Regions from separate parts of the Oceanobacillus sp. NCCP-135 genome, predicted to be linked through region 2. Evidence: riboswitches for the same ligand, from Rfam matches in the RefSeq annotation. Region 2 holds a riboswitch; the other holds the start of a gene.
What was found. Region 2 has a riboswitch for preQ1 ahead of queF (preQ(1) synthase). Riboswitches for the same ligand answer to the same signal wherever they lie in the genome.
Positions count from the first base shown of each region.

Region 1 (7,261 bases), on a different contig from region 2:
AAAAGAGGGGCAGTAACCATTGCGGCACATTCGAAGGTTCCGATTGTACCTGTCGCTTACACTGGACCAAATAATTTTAAAGAATTATTTAAACGAAAAAGACCAAAGATTATTTTCGGGGAACCAATAAATTTATCGGAAAGCCACCCGAAAAAGGAAGCCATGGAAATCATGATGGATGAGCTTAATACAGAATTACACAGGTTACAGAAGGAATTACAAAATTAAATCCACTTTAAAGCGGCTGCGTTTTCAATAATGCGGCTGCTTTTTTATTTGGAGTTTTTAACCATAAAAATACTCACCAATGAGCTCATCCATCCAAAGACGTAGACACCCTAATTTTAAAGGAGGGTATTTTTGCTGTGATATTTCAGTCGCCATGCCGAAGACTGGGGAGGTAATTACATATAGTATAAACATTATAAGAAATATAAAAACGAAGGGAAGAAGATAAATGATGAATTATCATTATAATGTTTATAAAGAGTTAGCAGAGGCACGGATGAAAGATTTGCAAAAGATTACCTTTGAAAAGAAACAATATGAAAAGGTAAAACGTATGAGTCCGGTAAAAAAAGAGTGCGTTCCATCTTTCAGAAAATAAAAGTTGGTGGGTTAAGAAGTAAGCTTGCAGTTCACAAGACGGCTCGTTGCAATGGGTAAGGAGGCAAAAGTGTGCGAGCTTTAAGTAGATACACTGTTTGTTTTGGCAAAAAACTGCAGGTATTTCAATCATCTGGGATTAATCGCACGGATATCTCTTCATAGGGTGTTTCTTCATAACCTTTACGTAATCCTTTATCAGCTATAAGCTTTTTTGTTACTATTTTCTGTTTCAAAGTGACAAGAACTTCATGCTCAAAAGGGAATTCACTCATAGCAATGGTCTTCCTATCCATCCAATATAGTTCTACTTTTTGTTGATTAAATCCAACTAATGATTCAGAGAGGGGTATTCCATTTTTAAAAAAGGGGTGTTCATTTTCCTTGGTAGCTCCAGGCTCATTTAAACAAATATAAAGGGATAGGTTATCACCAAGCTGAATAAGGCTATAGTGGTGGTTAAACAAACGTTTGTTTAACTTGCTTAAGCTATTGAAAATTCGTTTTTGCCTTAATTCTTCTGCTTTAACAAAAGATTGTGCTTCCATTGAAGTATGATTGAATAAAAAACGTTTATAATGCTCACTGCATAATAGTGCCGCATAAGCATCAACCTTCTCAACTTCATCGATGCCATTTTTATAAAGTACTATTTTGGGTGGTGTAGGAAAATCAATGAAGGTATATGGTGCTTGGCGTTCATCATTCCAAAAAGGCTGCTTGTCAAATGGCTCCCATCCACAGTCATGTTTGTAGATCGCATACTCAACAGATTTTTTAAAATCCTGTCCCTTAAATAATGAATTCTTCCAGTTGGACATTATATCTCCTGATACCTTAGCATGGTTGCCCTGCTCGATCAGGACAAAATCATCTGAGCGCTCTCTAACAATCATCGTAAATCATCCTTTCATTTTCTTTAGCTTATCGAAACTGATTATAATTGTAAACAAAAAATAAAGGTCAATCCAAACAAGGGATTGAGCTTTAAATGGAACAGATTAGATTTTTGTAGTTATCTATCTTTTTCCTTACTATCTAGTCCTGAAACCATTCATATTCCCATAAATGTAAAATCAAATAAAAAGTTACAACTATAAAAACTATTTAGGCCATCCCGAGTCCTGTACTTACAAAAACCGTTTCAATAAGGATACTTTCCCTCTGAAACGGTTTTACTTATACAAGCGTCTTAAATTGTAATCGTTTATTCAATGCATACATAATCGGTATTCCAATAGCTAACACTACTAATTCACCAGCAGCGGTTGTCCACCATGTAAGCATAAATGGAAATCCTAATGCTAAATTCAATTCAAATGCAATAATAAACATGTTGAATGAGAAAACGAGTGTGTTAGCAACAAGCAGAACCCATATGTTTTTGATGAATCTTGCCAATAAAATGGTAATGAGTAATGAAATAGCGGAATGGGATACACCAAAAACAAGGTCATATACACCAAGTGGTGAGAAAATATTGGTTATAAACACACCTAGTATGATGCCGAAAAAGTATTTCTTGCTAAACACGATGAGGTGGTTAAACATTTCCGGGATCCGAAACTGGATGCTTGAAAATGCAAGCGGCTCAATGGCTAGCGAAACGGCAATATAAAGCGACGCGATTAATCCATTAACTACCAATGTTTTTGATTTCATTATAATATCCTCCCTAGTTTTTTATCGTGGGATGGTTGCGAACCACGTGTTCTGAGGGATTTCTCAGAGACTATTATATTATAAAGGTTTGTGGTGCAAAATCAAGGGCGAAAAAATAATTTATTCGATTGACAAAATAGAGGTATATTATTATAATTATTTTACTTACATTTAGTAACTAAGTATATAATTGTAATAAAAATGTGCAATAGTAGGAGAGGGAGTTTAAAATGGAAAAGCAATTTTTCGAAAAACCAACTGTATATGTTGGTGAGGTTAATATAAATGTATCTGATCTGGAAAGGTCTCTTTCCTTTTATCAGACTATAATTGGCTTCACAGTGCTGAAGAAAACGGATAGAAAAGCAGTTTTAACCGTTGATGGCAATACACCTTTGCTGACGCTGGAACAGCCTGCTGATGTATTGCCAAAAGAGGAAAGAACAACAGGGTTATATCATTTTGCCATACTTTTACCCTCCCGCAGTGATCTTTCTGCATTCTTAAAATATATGGTTCAGACAAAAACCCGTATTGGTGCATCGGATCATTATGTGAGTGAAGCACTCTATCTTTCTGATCCGGATGGAAATGGAATTGAAGTATACCGTGACCGCCTTGCTTCTGAATGGAGCTGGACTGATGGGAAGGTTGCTATGGCAACAGAACCTCTTGACGGGGATGGACTGCTCGCAGAAAGCCAAAACGAGTGGGTGGGTCTTCCGAAAGCAACGGTGATGGGGCACATTCACTTACATGTTGCAGATTTAGAAAAGACGGAGGAATTTTACATTACTGGTCTTGGTTTTAAGGTTGTGACAAATTATCCTGGGGCACTTTTTACATCAACTGGTGGCTATCATCACCATATTGGACTGAATGTATGGAACGGTGTGGGAGCTAAATCTCCATCGAAGAACAGTGTTGGTCTAAACTGGTTCACACTAATTTTTTCGGATGAAATTACAAGGAATGAAGCAGTCAATCGCTTGGAGGAAATTGGTGCTAAAGTAAAAAAGGAAAATGATTATGTAGTGACAGAAGACCCGTCTGGAAATGTTATTCAGTTGAGAATTAAGTAAAGTTAGGGTGTAGAATAGATATGACAAGTAAAAAGCGAGGATATCAGATCTTCGCTTTTTATATTTCTCTGCGGTTTTTTCTAGTGAATAGTTTGTACTTGTCTTTGTTCCGCTTCACAAATAATCCTAGTACAGAACTAAAATTTCATGGAATATCCATCATCTTTTGTTTAGTAAAGTTTAGGTTTGGGTAAGATACTGTATAGCATTATTTTTGATTCACTTAGGCTACATAGTAAGCACTAAAAAATTGTATCTTTCACAAAGTACGGGGAAATTAATAGTTTTGTTTCTATAAAAACACATTATACCGGTTCCAAATAAACCAACTGAACCAACCTTCCCCGCAAAATGTGATTGAACCAAAAAAATTAGAATGGAAAGGATCATTATGAAGAAAAAAGAGTCTTATAAGAATCCAGTGTTTTTTATTTCAGCAATTATCGTTGGGTTATTAGTCATCATCGGAGCATTCATGCCAGAACAATTTGGTGCAGTCGCCCAGACACTTTTCGATTTCACAACAATTAATTTCGGGTGGTTTTATTTATTTGCAGTATTTATTATTATCCTGTTCCTTGTTGGCATTTCCATCAGTAAATACGGGAAAACGCGGCTCGGATCATCTGATTCACGTCCGGAATATCCATTTTTCACATGGATTGGCATGTTGTTTTCAGCCGGCTTTGGGGTGTCTCTTGTTTTCTGGAGTGTTGCAGAACCAATGAGTCATTTTTTTGTCCCTCCATTTCCTGACTTGGAAACTCAGACTGAGGAAACAGCAAGAGTCGCAATGGGCTATTCCTTTTTCCACTGGGGGATCAGTCAGTGGGCCGTCTTTGCAGTCGCAGGGCTGGCAATCGCATTTCTTCAGTTTAGAAAAAACAGAAGTGGACTTGTTTCTGCTGCAATAGAACCAGTAGTAGGTAAAAATAAGGCAGTAGCAAACACGGTTAATATTTTGGCTGTAATAGCTACTGTCATGGGGGTTGCGACAACTGTCGGTCTCTCATTTATTCAGCTAAACGGAGGGTTGTCATCAGTATTTAATGTGCCAAATAATATTGGCGTACAAGTCATTATTGCGCTTGTCATGCTGGCTGCATATATGACTTCCAGTGTTACAGGGCTGGACAAAGGAATTAAGTGGCTGAGCAATATCAATTTGGGGCTGGCCCTACTTGTGATGGTAATTGTATTTTTCCTAGGACCAACCGTATTTATTTTAAATTCCTTTGTACTTGGCATGGGTGATTATATTTCTAATTTTATACAGTACAGCTTGCGTCTGTCACCATATACCGGCGGTGATTGGGTTTACCAGTGGACCATTTTCTACTGGGCATGGGCAATTGCCTGGTCTCCATTTGTAGGAGCATTTGTTGCACGTGTATCCAGAGGCAGAACCGTCCGTGAATTTGTCGCTGGTGTGATGGTCGTACCACCAGCAATTGCCTGTGTCTGGATTGCAGTATTTGGTGGTACGGCAATATATAGTGACTTAAATAATGGAACACAAATTGCCGAGGCTGTTAACGATGATGTAACGGTAGCCCTCTTTGAAGCTTTAGGTGTTGTGCCGTTCACAGATATTCTATCGATTATATCTATTCTGCTTATTTTCACATTCATGGTAACATCTGCGGACTCTGCTTCCTATATTTTGGGCAGTATGACATCCAAGGGAACACTAAATCCAGCGCTGATAACGAAAGTCATCTGGGGAGTCCTTATAACTGCAATTGCCCTTGTATTATTATTTACAGGGGGACTAGATGCACTGCAAACGGCATCATTAACAGCAGCATTGCCATTTACAGTAATTCTTCTGATTATGATTGTTTCGATAGTTAAAGAGCTTAAAAGTAAAAAGACCGAAAAGTAGGATAGGAGCAGTTAAAAGATAATTCTTTTAGCTGCTGTTTTTTTGTTTAATTTGATTCCGAATGTTTTGCTATACTGTGTACATGCCGTACTCAGAAAAGAAGAATCTGCGTTTAAATTTTATTCCACAAAGGGTCAGTTAATGGAATAAGACTTTCCTTTATTGTTACAGAAAACCTTTAGACAATGGGAAATCCAAGGGGATAAAGCTTCCTATCTATTCTGTAAACATCCCACATAGAAATAAAACCCTTTAACTCGCAAGCCCTGCGAATTATATGTGAGAACTGTACCGTTTCCTCTTCTATAATTAAACTTACCGTGAACACTTTGTCCACCAATACTTTTGTATTTTTTATAAAATTCATACAATATACCTAGATGATTAACTAATTTACGTTTGATATAATCAGGAGCTTTGTACTATATACAGGGATGTAACTAAAAGCTAACTAGCTGTAAAATCACTAATTAATATCCGTCTGAGGGAGCAGGAATTTGTGGAGAAATGCAGAAGTGATTTTAGCAATTGTTATGGTGATAATTTAACAATATTGTAAAATGGCAGCTACCGATAACCTGTCTATAAACATTTTGCTTCTTATTAAAATTATTTTGGAGATCAAAATATTGTATATATTTCATTATTATAATATGATTTTGAATATTAATTAGACTATTTTTGAAAAGGTTATTTTTAGAAAATAGTAAATTTCATAGTGATATTTCCATATAAAAGTAATTAATAAGGATTTTGAATAAAGATTGAAAAAAATTAAAAATGTTTGAAAGGGATGTTGTAAATGAATTTTAGTAAAGTTAAACGTTTGATAATTTTGCTTGGCATTTCGCTTTTATTTGCTTGTTCACAGAACCCTCTTATATTTTTTGGGGAAAGTGACAACTGGAGTGTACATTATGAAGTCAATGAAAATGATGATTGTCGAGTAACCAGTGGAAACATTAAATATATTGGTGATGGATCTGTTCCAGAAGAGTTAGAGTACTCTATTTATCATTCAACGGGATCGGTTCCATTAGAGGAAAATGGAGTTTTTACGTTACCTCAGAGTGGATGTAGTAACATAAGTGAGAATTCGGACATTGAGGCAATAATAAAATGGGATAATAATTCAGAAACAATATCCTTAATTGTAAAATGATTACTATTTTATATGGAATATATGTAGAGTTTATATAACCGAGATTTTATAATTCCATGAAAGCAAAGAAGGATAGAAACGACGTTGAAATTGGTTAAATCAAAAGTTATTTTGATTTGGCTCTTAGGTATATGCCTTAGAAAAGCTTTATCTTTGAACAGTTCACATAATCCTGAGCACTAATACAATCTTTTGAAACTTAATTCCGAATCCATACGTAATATCTTATAATACATCATCAGAATTATTACACAGAAAATAGGGTATGGATATGGTAATGACTTTACTAAGAAAAGGAAGAACTATTTATGGCTTATGTATTTTTGCTCATTGGTTTTGGGTTATTAATTAAAGGAGCAGACTATTTTGTTGAGGCATCATCCAACATTGCAAGTTTGCTACGAGTCCCATCAATTTTGATCGGGTTAACTATTGTGTCGCTTGGAACCAGTTCTCCGGAAGCAACGGTCAGTATCATTGCTGCATTAGAAGGAAGTGCTGATGTTTCGCTGGGGAATGTGGTCGGAAGTAATGTTTTTAATATTACATTGGTTGTAGGGATAGCAGCGGTTCTGTATCCATTAAAAGTAGAAAATGAAACAATCAAGAAAGAAGTTCCATTTACATTGCTCGCAAGTGGTGTATTACTTGTGCTGATGAGTGATGTGGCGTTACAGGGATCTGGGAGTAATTTACTTACTCGTAGTGATGGGTTCATTTTTTTATTGTTTCTATCCATTTTTATGTATTATGTTATTGAAGTTGGGTTAAAAAGTCGTAAGGAATCAGCCGATGAATCAGTTCCAGATGATATAACCTGGGGTAAAAATATCGTGTTCACTGTGCTTGGTCTTGCGGCAATCA
Region 1 covers NZ_BAAKSZ010000004.1:6,861-14,121, forward strand. Annotated here, with positions in the region: gene AC6HVZ_RS03890 (lysophospholipid acyltransferase family protein) at 1-228, shown strand, start outside; gene AC6HVZ_RS03895 (hypothetical protein) at 458-607, shown strand; gene AC6HVZ_RS03900 (DUF3891 family protein) at 732-1,502, opposite strand; gene AC6HVZ_RS03905 (QueT transporter family protein) at 1,786-2,268, opposite strand; PreQ1 riboswitch class I at 2,276-2,320, opposite strand; gene AC6HVZ_RS03910 (VOC family protein) at 2,499-3,350, shown strand; gene AC6HVZ_RS03915 (BCCT family transporter) at 3,727-5,235, shown strand; gene AC6HVZ_RS03920 (hypothetical protein) at 6,038-6,397, shown strand; gene AC6HVZ_RS03925 (calcium/sodium antiporter) at 6,706-7,261, shown strand, end outside.
Region 1: another riboswitch for preQ1. It lies ahead of AC6HVZ_RS03905 (QueT transporter family protein); the one in region 2 lies ahead of queF (preQ(1) synthase).

Region 2 (7,261 bases):
GCTGGAACGATTTTTGTTCATAAAATTGCTGGAGCAAAAGCGGAAGAAGGCGCTTCCTTGGAAGAGGTTAAAGCAGTTGCTGAAAAAGTGGTAAATAATGTTCGGTCAATGGGGATGGCCCTAACGCCATGTATTGTTCCTGCAGCTGGTAAACCAAGCTTTGAATTGAATGAAAATGAAATGGAAATTGGGATTGGAATTCATGGGGAACCTGGAATAGAGAGAAAAAAACTTGCAGACGCTGACGAAATAGCTGTTGAACTAACAAATAAAGTAATAGCTGATCTTGCATTATCAAGTGGGGATGAAGTTACAGTTATGGTCAATGGATTGGGTTCCACACCAGAAATGGAACTCTATATTGTTAATCAAAAAGTGCATGAAATAGTAAAGGAAAAAGGAATTCACGTATACAAAACTTTTGTAGGAGAATACATGACATCCTTAGAGATGGCAGGCTGCTCCGTTACATTATTAAAATTAGATGAGGAACTTAAATCATTACTAGAAGCTGAATCCCTTGCACCAGCTTTTCGCTCATGAGGAAGGATAGGATATTTTATGGAACTTCAAGTAAAAGACATGATTCAATGGTTTGAACGAACCAATCAAAAAATACAAACAAATAAAGAATATCTGACAGCACTCGATCAACCGATAGGCGACGGAGATCATGGGATTAATATGGCTCGTGGGTTTCAGGAGGTAGTAAATAAACTAAATGGACAGGATTATAATAATGCTTCAGATGTTCTAAAAGACGCTGCGATGACATTAATGTCCAAGGTTGGAGGTGCATCGGGGCCAATATTTGGTACAGCTTTTTTAAAGTTTTCAATTGCTGTAAAAGGCAGTGATTCTATAAATTTTGAAGCCTTTGGAAAAGGACTTGAAGAAGCAGTCAATGGAGTGAAACAACGAGGGAAAGCAACGGAAGGTGAAAAAACAATGATCGATGTGTGGTCCCCAGTGGCCGATTATTTCAAGCGTGATCAGGATTTTCAGGCAGACGAAATTCTGGAAGTTGCAAAGCAGGCAATGGAAAGTACAAAAGAAATGATGGGTACAAAGGGGCGAGCATCTTATTTTAAAGAGAAGTCTATTGGTCATATTGATCCTGGAGCTGCATCCTCATTCTATATTTTCGAAGCACTTGCAGAAGTGATTGAAGGAGGTAATTAGATTATGTCCCGTGTTGGTATTGTATTAATCTCTCATAGTTCTAAAATTGTAGATGGGCTTAAAGACCTTATCCAACAAGTTATTCAGGATGTTCCGATTGAATTGGCCGGTGGTACAGAAGAGAATGATATTGGAACAAGTATTGATAAAATAGGCGCAGCTATAAAAAACGCCAATCAGGGAGAAGGTGTCCTGCTTTTCTTTGATATTGGCAGTGCAAAAATGAATGCAGAAATTGCAATAGAAATGGCTGAAACAGAAGCTATCCAACTGGTGGAGGCACCATTGGTTGAAGGAGCTTATGTTGCAGCTGTCGAATCCGGGATGGAAAAAAGTCTTCAAGAGGTTTATGATGCAGTCATGAAAGCATTTTAATAGACCGCATATCACTAGACTGTTTCACCGAGATTGACACTTTTCCATTTCCTATATATAATAATTTGCGTAAATACAATAGAGGTTCTTAGCTTCAACCCTCTATAAAAAACTAAGGATAAATGATGCGATTATAAGCCATTGCCTTAGTGCATGGCTTTTTTTAGTGGAAAGGAAACGATAAAATTTTGGGGTTATATATAACTTGATTGCAGAATCAGCAACGTCCAGCTCCCAGCAACTAGCAGGCTCTTTTGGGGAGAACGAGCGTAGTGTAGTCTGGAACTGGGCTCTTACGCATTTATCGATATTTCGGTATCCTCTGAAAATTTATTAATTATCAGTATCCCATTAGACATAATGACTCTACTACTTTTTCACACCGTTTTATGCGTAAGAGCCTGGAACTGTCCTAGTTTGTGCAGTCCCAGACTACTCCGGTTTGATCGACGCTAAATGAAGACCCGCACTTTTATTCTTTTTAGGGCTTTTTCGATGAGAGGCGTAACCGTAGTTCCAAATGGCTTCGTTGGAACGAGCAATACGCATTCCCAATCTTAAAAAAATCAGCCATCATTAATAAGGGAGGTTTTACAAATGAAGGAACAGGATCTATCTGAATTAACGCTATTAGGAAACCAGGGAATAAAGTATGAATTTGATTATAAGCCGCAAGTTTTAGAGACATTTGAAAACAATCATCCAAACAGAGATTATTTTGTGAAATTCAATTGTCCGGAATTTACAACACTATGCCCAATGACAGGGCAACCGGATTTTGCGACAATATATATAAGCTACATTCCTCATGTGAAAATGGTGGAAAGTAAAGCATTGAAACTGTATTTATTCAGTTTTCGTAACCATGGTGGATTTCATGAAGCCAGCATAAACACTATTATGAATGATTTAATCGAATTAATGGATCCGCGCTATATTGAAGTATGGGGGAAATTTACGCCACGTGGTGGTATTTCCATTGATCCCTACTGTAATTATGGGAAGCCGGGAACGAAATTCGAACAAATGGCAGAACATCGTTTGATGAATCATGATATGTATCCGGAAAAAATTGATAATCGCTAACATTAGTTTTTTAAGTAATTAGGGTATGCTTTGATCTTCTTAATTGAAAGGGGATCTTTATGTTTGTCTATTTACATGCATTATTTGTCGGACTTTTCATTGTATCAAATATGTTAGGTGTGAAATTATTTAGTGTCGGTGAATTTATATTACCGGCTGCAGTAATTGTTTATGTTGTGACTTTTATGATAACCGATGTGATTGGTGAAGTTTACGGGAAAGAGGCTGCGTGGAAGACTGTTCAGACTGGTTTTTTTACACAAATAATTGCAATGATTTTTGTGTTTATTGTAATTGAACTTCCCGCTGCACCAGTTTTTGAATCTCAATTAGAGTTTGAGACTATTCTGGGTGGAAGCTTCCGAGTTATGTTGGCGAGTCTGTTGTCTTACATAGCCAGCCAACATTTAGATGTCAGTTTGTTTCATCGTTTAAAAGCAAAACATGGTAAGAAAAAGCTCTGGTTGCGTAATAATATATCAACGATGACAAGCCAGCTTGTGGATACTATGATTTTCATTACCGTTGCTTTTTGGGGAACCGTTCCATTTGGTGTTCTTTTTGGAATGATTGCGACTCAATATGTGTTTAAATTAATGGTAGCAATTGTTGATACACCAATTGTTTATTTTCTTGTAAAAATGGCAAGAAAAGCAAAGAGTGGACAAACAGAAACTGAAGTAATACATTCCTCTTAATGGGGGATGTATTTTTTAATTTTTAAAAGTTAATATGTTAAAATAAAATTATCAGAATTTACAATTATATTATTACTTTTATTAGGCTTCTTTAACTTTGGTGAAAACTATCAAATTATGAAAGAAACGGAGAATCTTTATTTCCCGGGTAATAATATAGGGGTTCTTGTCATACGTGGCTTTATGGGTTCGACATAAAGCATGTGTTTTTCTGGGGAATAATTAGCAAAAGATGGGTTTACTGTATTCTGTTGAGGCTGGGAGGGTATGAAACAGACCTGATCCGATAGATATGAAAGGCGAACTATCACAAATATTTTAAGCAAAGGAGTGACTTCATGATCACAATAAAAAATATTTATCATGCACGTGAACAAATCCACCATTTTATAAACGAAACACCAATCCTAAGTTCCACCCAGTTTTCATCCATATGTGGGAATAATATGTTTTTCAAAGCGGAACATTTACAAAAAACAGGCGCATTTAAAATTAGAGGTGCGACAAATAAAGTAAAGCAGGCAGTAAAAGATGGAGCAACTTTTGTGACAGCTGCTTCATCCGGGAATCATGGACAGGCGGTTGCTTATATCGCAAATGAGCTCGGTATTCCTGCGACAATTGTTGTGCCTGAGGATGTCAATCCAAGTAAGGCAAATGCTATCCGAGCATATAATGGCAAGATTGAAAAATGTGGCATGACTTCTGCCGATCGATTACCGCGTGCCGAGGAATTGGCAAAAGCAAATAATGGTGTCGTCATCCCGCCATATGATGATCCATTAATTATCGCCGGGCAGGGAACTGTTGGCTTAGAAATACTGGAACAACTGGATAATGTTGATGTTGTTGTGGTTCCAATTGGTGGTGGTGGCTTGATTTCGGGGATTTTAACTGCAATCAAAGAAATGAAGCCTTCTGTTAAAGTTATTGGTGTTGAACCGGTGAGTGCGAATGATACATATCTATCACTGAAAAATGGTAACATGACGTCAATCCTTGAAACTGCAACACTTGCCGATGGATTAAGAACAAGTCAGCCTGGTGATATGACGTTCCCCGTTGTACAGAAATATGTGGATGAAATTGTTCTTGTCAGTGAAAATGAAATCCGCCAAGCAATGTTTTTTGTACTGGAACGAATGAAACAGCTGATCGAGCCATCGAGTGCGGTGACAGTGGCTGCAGCAATGTATGATAAACTAAATATACGAAATAAAAATGTAGTATGTGTGTTGTCTGGTGGGAATGTGGATTTGGAGAGGATTCACGAGATGAAACCCAAAAAGTAAGCCACTTCATTTACGTAGATAAAGCACAGCATGATTGAGGAAGGAATCCATAAATGACCAGAGTCTCTTTGCAAACAAAAATTTTAGTATTGCTTATCAGTTTAATCCTATTGGTAACTTTTCTTTTGACTGGTATCAATGGCTATTTGGAGTCACAGGATATTGAGGAACAGATTGGCGAGCGTGCCTTGCATATTGCAACAACCATTTCTTTCATGCCATCAGTCAAAGAGGCCTTTGAAAAGGAAAATCCGGAAGATATAATCCAGCCAATTGCTGAAGAAGTAAGAGAATTTGTTGGTGCTGAGTTCATCGTAATTGGAAATAAAGACAGTATTCGGGTTGCCCATCCTGATGAAGCAAAACTAGGAAAGCAAATGGTTGGCGGTGATAATGATAGGGCACTGCTTGATAAAGAATACTACACCTCAAAGGCGGTCGGTAGTCTTGGCCCATCACTAAGAGGAAAAGCACCCATTTTTAATCATAACGGGGACGTTGTTGGCATTGTCTCTGTAGGTTTTATGGTTGAGGATATTCAATCTACTATATTTAAGAAACTGTTAAAAATAAGTGGAGCTTCCCTTCCAGTACTGGTTATCGGAATACTTGGTGGTGTATTGCTGGCAAGAAATATCCGCAAAGATACGTTTGGTCTTGAGCCACATGAAATTGCGTCATTATACAGGGATCGCAATGCCATTCTTGCGTCTGTTAAGGAAGGTTTGATCGCAGTGGATCAGGATGGGAAAATTAATCTAATGAATGAATCTGCCCGGAAAATACTTGGAATTAATGAAAATATGATTGGTCAGAAAGTGGAAGATGTGTTTCCTAATACGAAAATGTACCATGTACTTCGCTCTGGTTTAGTCAGTAAAGATGATGAAATGATTTTGAATAAAAGACAAGTGATCGTCAATCGTACACCAATCATTGATAATAAACAGGTAGTGGGTGTTGTAGCCAGCTTCCGAGATAAAACGGAACTGAATGAAATGATTAATACATTATCAGAAGTTAGGCAGTATTCTGAGGATCTTCGGGCACAAACACATGAATATACGAATAAACTATATGTTTTATCTGGCTTGCTGCAGCTCGGTCATTATAAAGAGGCGATCGAATTGATTCAAATCGAATCACATGTTAATAGTTCGCAAAATAAAGTTCTTCTTGGACAAATAAAAGATAGAACCATTCAAGCTATTTTGCTAGGGAAAATTGGCAAAGCTTCTGAGAAAAAAATAAATTTTGCAATTGAACCTAATAGTTATCTTGATCCACTTCCAAAACGAATGGATATAGCAAAATTAATAACTGTCTTAGGTAATCTGCTGGATAACGCAATTGAGGCAGTGGAACAGATGGAAGACAGAAAAATCACTTTTTTTGCAACAGACTTAGGCGTAGATGTTGTGTTTGAAATTGCTGATAATGGAACCGGTATTCCTGAAAACTTGATGAATAAAATATTTGAACAAGGTTTTTCGACGAAAGGAAAAGGAGACCGTGGTTTTGGGCTAGCGATTGTTAAAGAAACAATCGAGGAACTAAATGGACATATAGAAGTACATCATCAGCCGGGAGGAGGAACGGTATTCGCCGTATTTATTCCAAAAGAAGTAGATGGGGTTAAGAGGGGGGAAGCAAGTGATTAAAACAGTGATTGTAGAAGATGATTATCGAATTGCAGGCATTCATGAGGAGTTTTTGGATAAGATCAGCAATGTTACAGTTGTAGGCAAAGCTTTAAACGGGATGGAAGCAATCCAATTAATAAAAACGAAAGCGGTGGATCTGGTTTTACTTGATATTTACATGCCGGATATTCTAGGTTCAGATATTATACAGGAATTGAGAACAATTAATCCTGAGCTTGATTTCATTATGATTTCTGCTGCTACAGAGAAAGATATTGTTAGTGATGTGATTCGTAATGGCATTTTTGATTATATTATTAAACCAGTGAAAATGGAAAGATTTATTGAAACAATTGAACGCTATAAACAAATGAAGGAAAAACTTGAGGTAAAGAAAGAAGTCGACCAGGCATTTTTAGATAATTATTTTGGTTACCAATCTGATTCAAAGCCTCCAGTGAAGCAAACACCAAAAGGTATTGATCCTTTAACACTGGAAAAAGTAAAAGAAATAATCCAGACAATAGATGCCGGAATTACGGCTGAAGAAATGGGAGCAAGGATTGGAGCCTCCCGGACAACAGCCAGAAGATATTTGGAATATTTAATTACTGTCGGAAGTATTGCGGCAGAGCTGGAATATGGTGTTGTTGGAAGACCTGAACGCAGATATTACGTGAAGTAGGATATTAAAATAAAAGGATGTCAGCTATTAATGCAGCTGGCATCCTTTTAAAAATGATAAGAGTATAGAAATTACCCGTGTTTTTGCCGAAATCAGACCAAGTTGAGCGTGATGCTTATGAAGTTGAGAGAAGTATCCAATAAGTTGAGAGAGAAACCTATAAAGTTGAGAGAAGTATCCAATAAGTTGAGAGAGAAACCTATAAAGTTGAGAGAAGAATGCATGAAGTTGAGAGATAATTGTAAAATCCCTTGTTTTCTCTCAACTTTCACCCAGTTACTCTCAACTTAGCTGTTTTAT
Region 2 covers NZ_BAAKSZ010000017.1:23,449-30,709, reverse strand. Annotated here, with positions in the region: gene dhaK (dihydroxyacetone kinase subunit DhaK) at 1-543, shown strand, start outside; gene dhaL (dihydroxyacetone kinase subunit DhaL) at 562-1,182, shown strand; gene dhaM (dihydroxyacetone kinase phosphoryl donor subunit DhaM) at 1,186-1,557, shown strand; PreQ1 riboswitch class I at 1,633-1,679, shown strand; gene queF (preQ(1) synthase) at 2,155-2,643, shown strand; gene AC6HVZ_RS12670 (queuosine precursor transporter) at 2,703-3,341, shown strand; gene AC6HVZ_RS12665 (threonine ammonia-lyase) at 3,680-4,633, shown strand; gene AC6HVZ_RS12660 (ATP-binding protein) at 4,687-6,294, shown strand; gene AC6HVZ_RS12655 (response regulator) at 6,287-6,961, shown strand.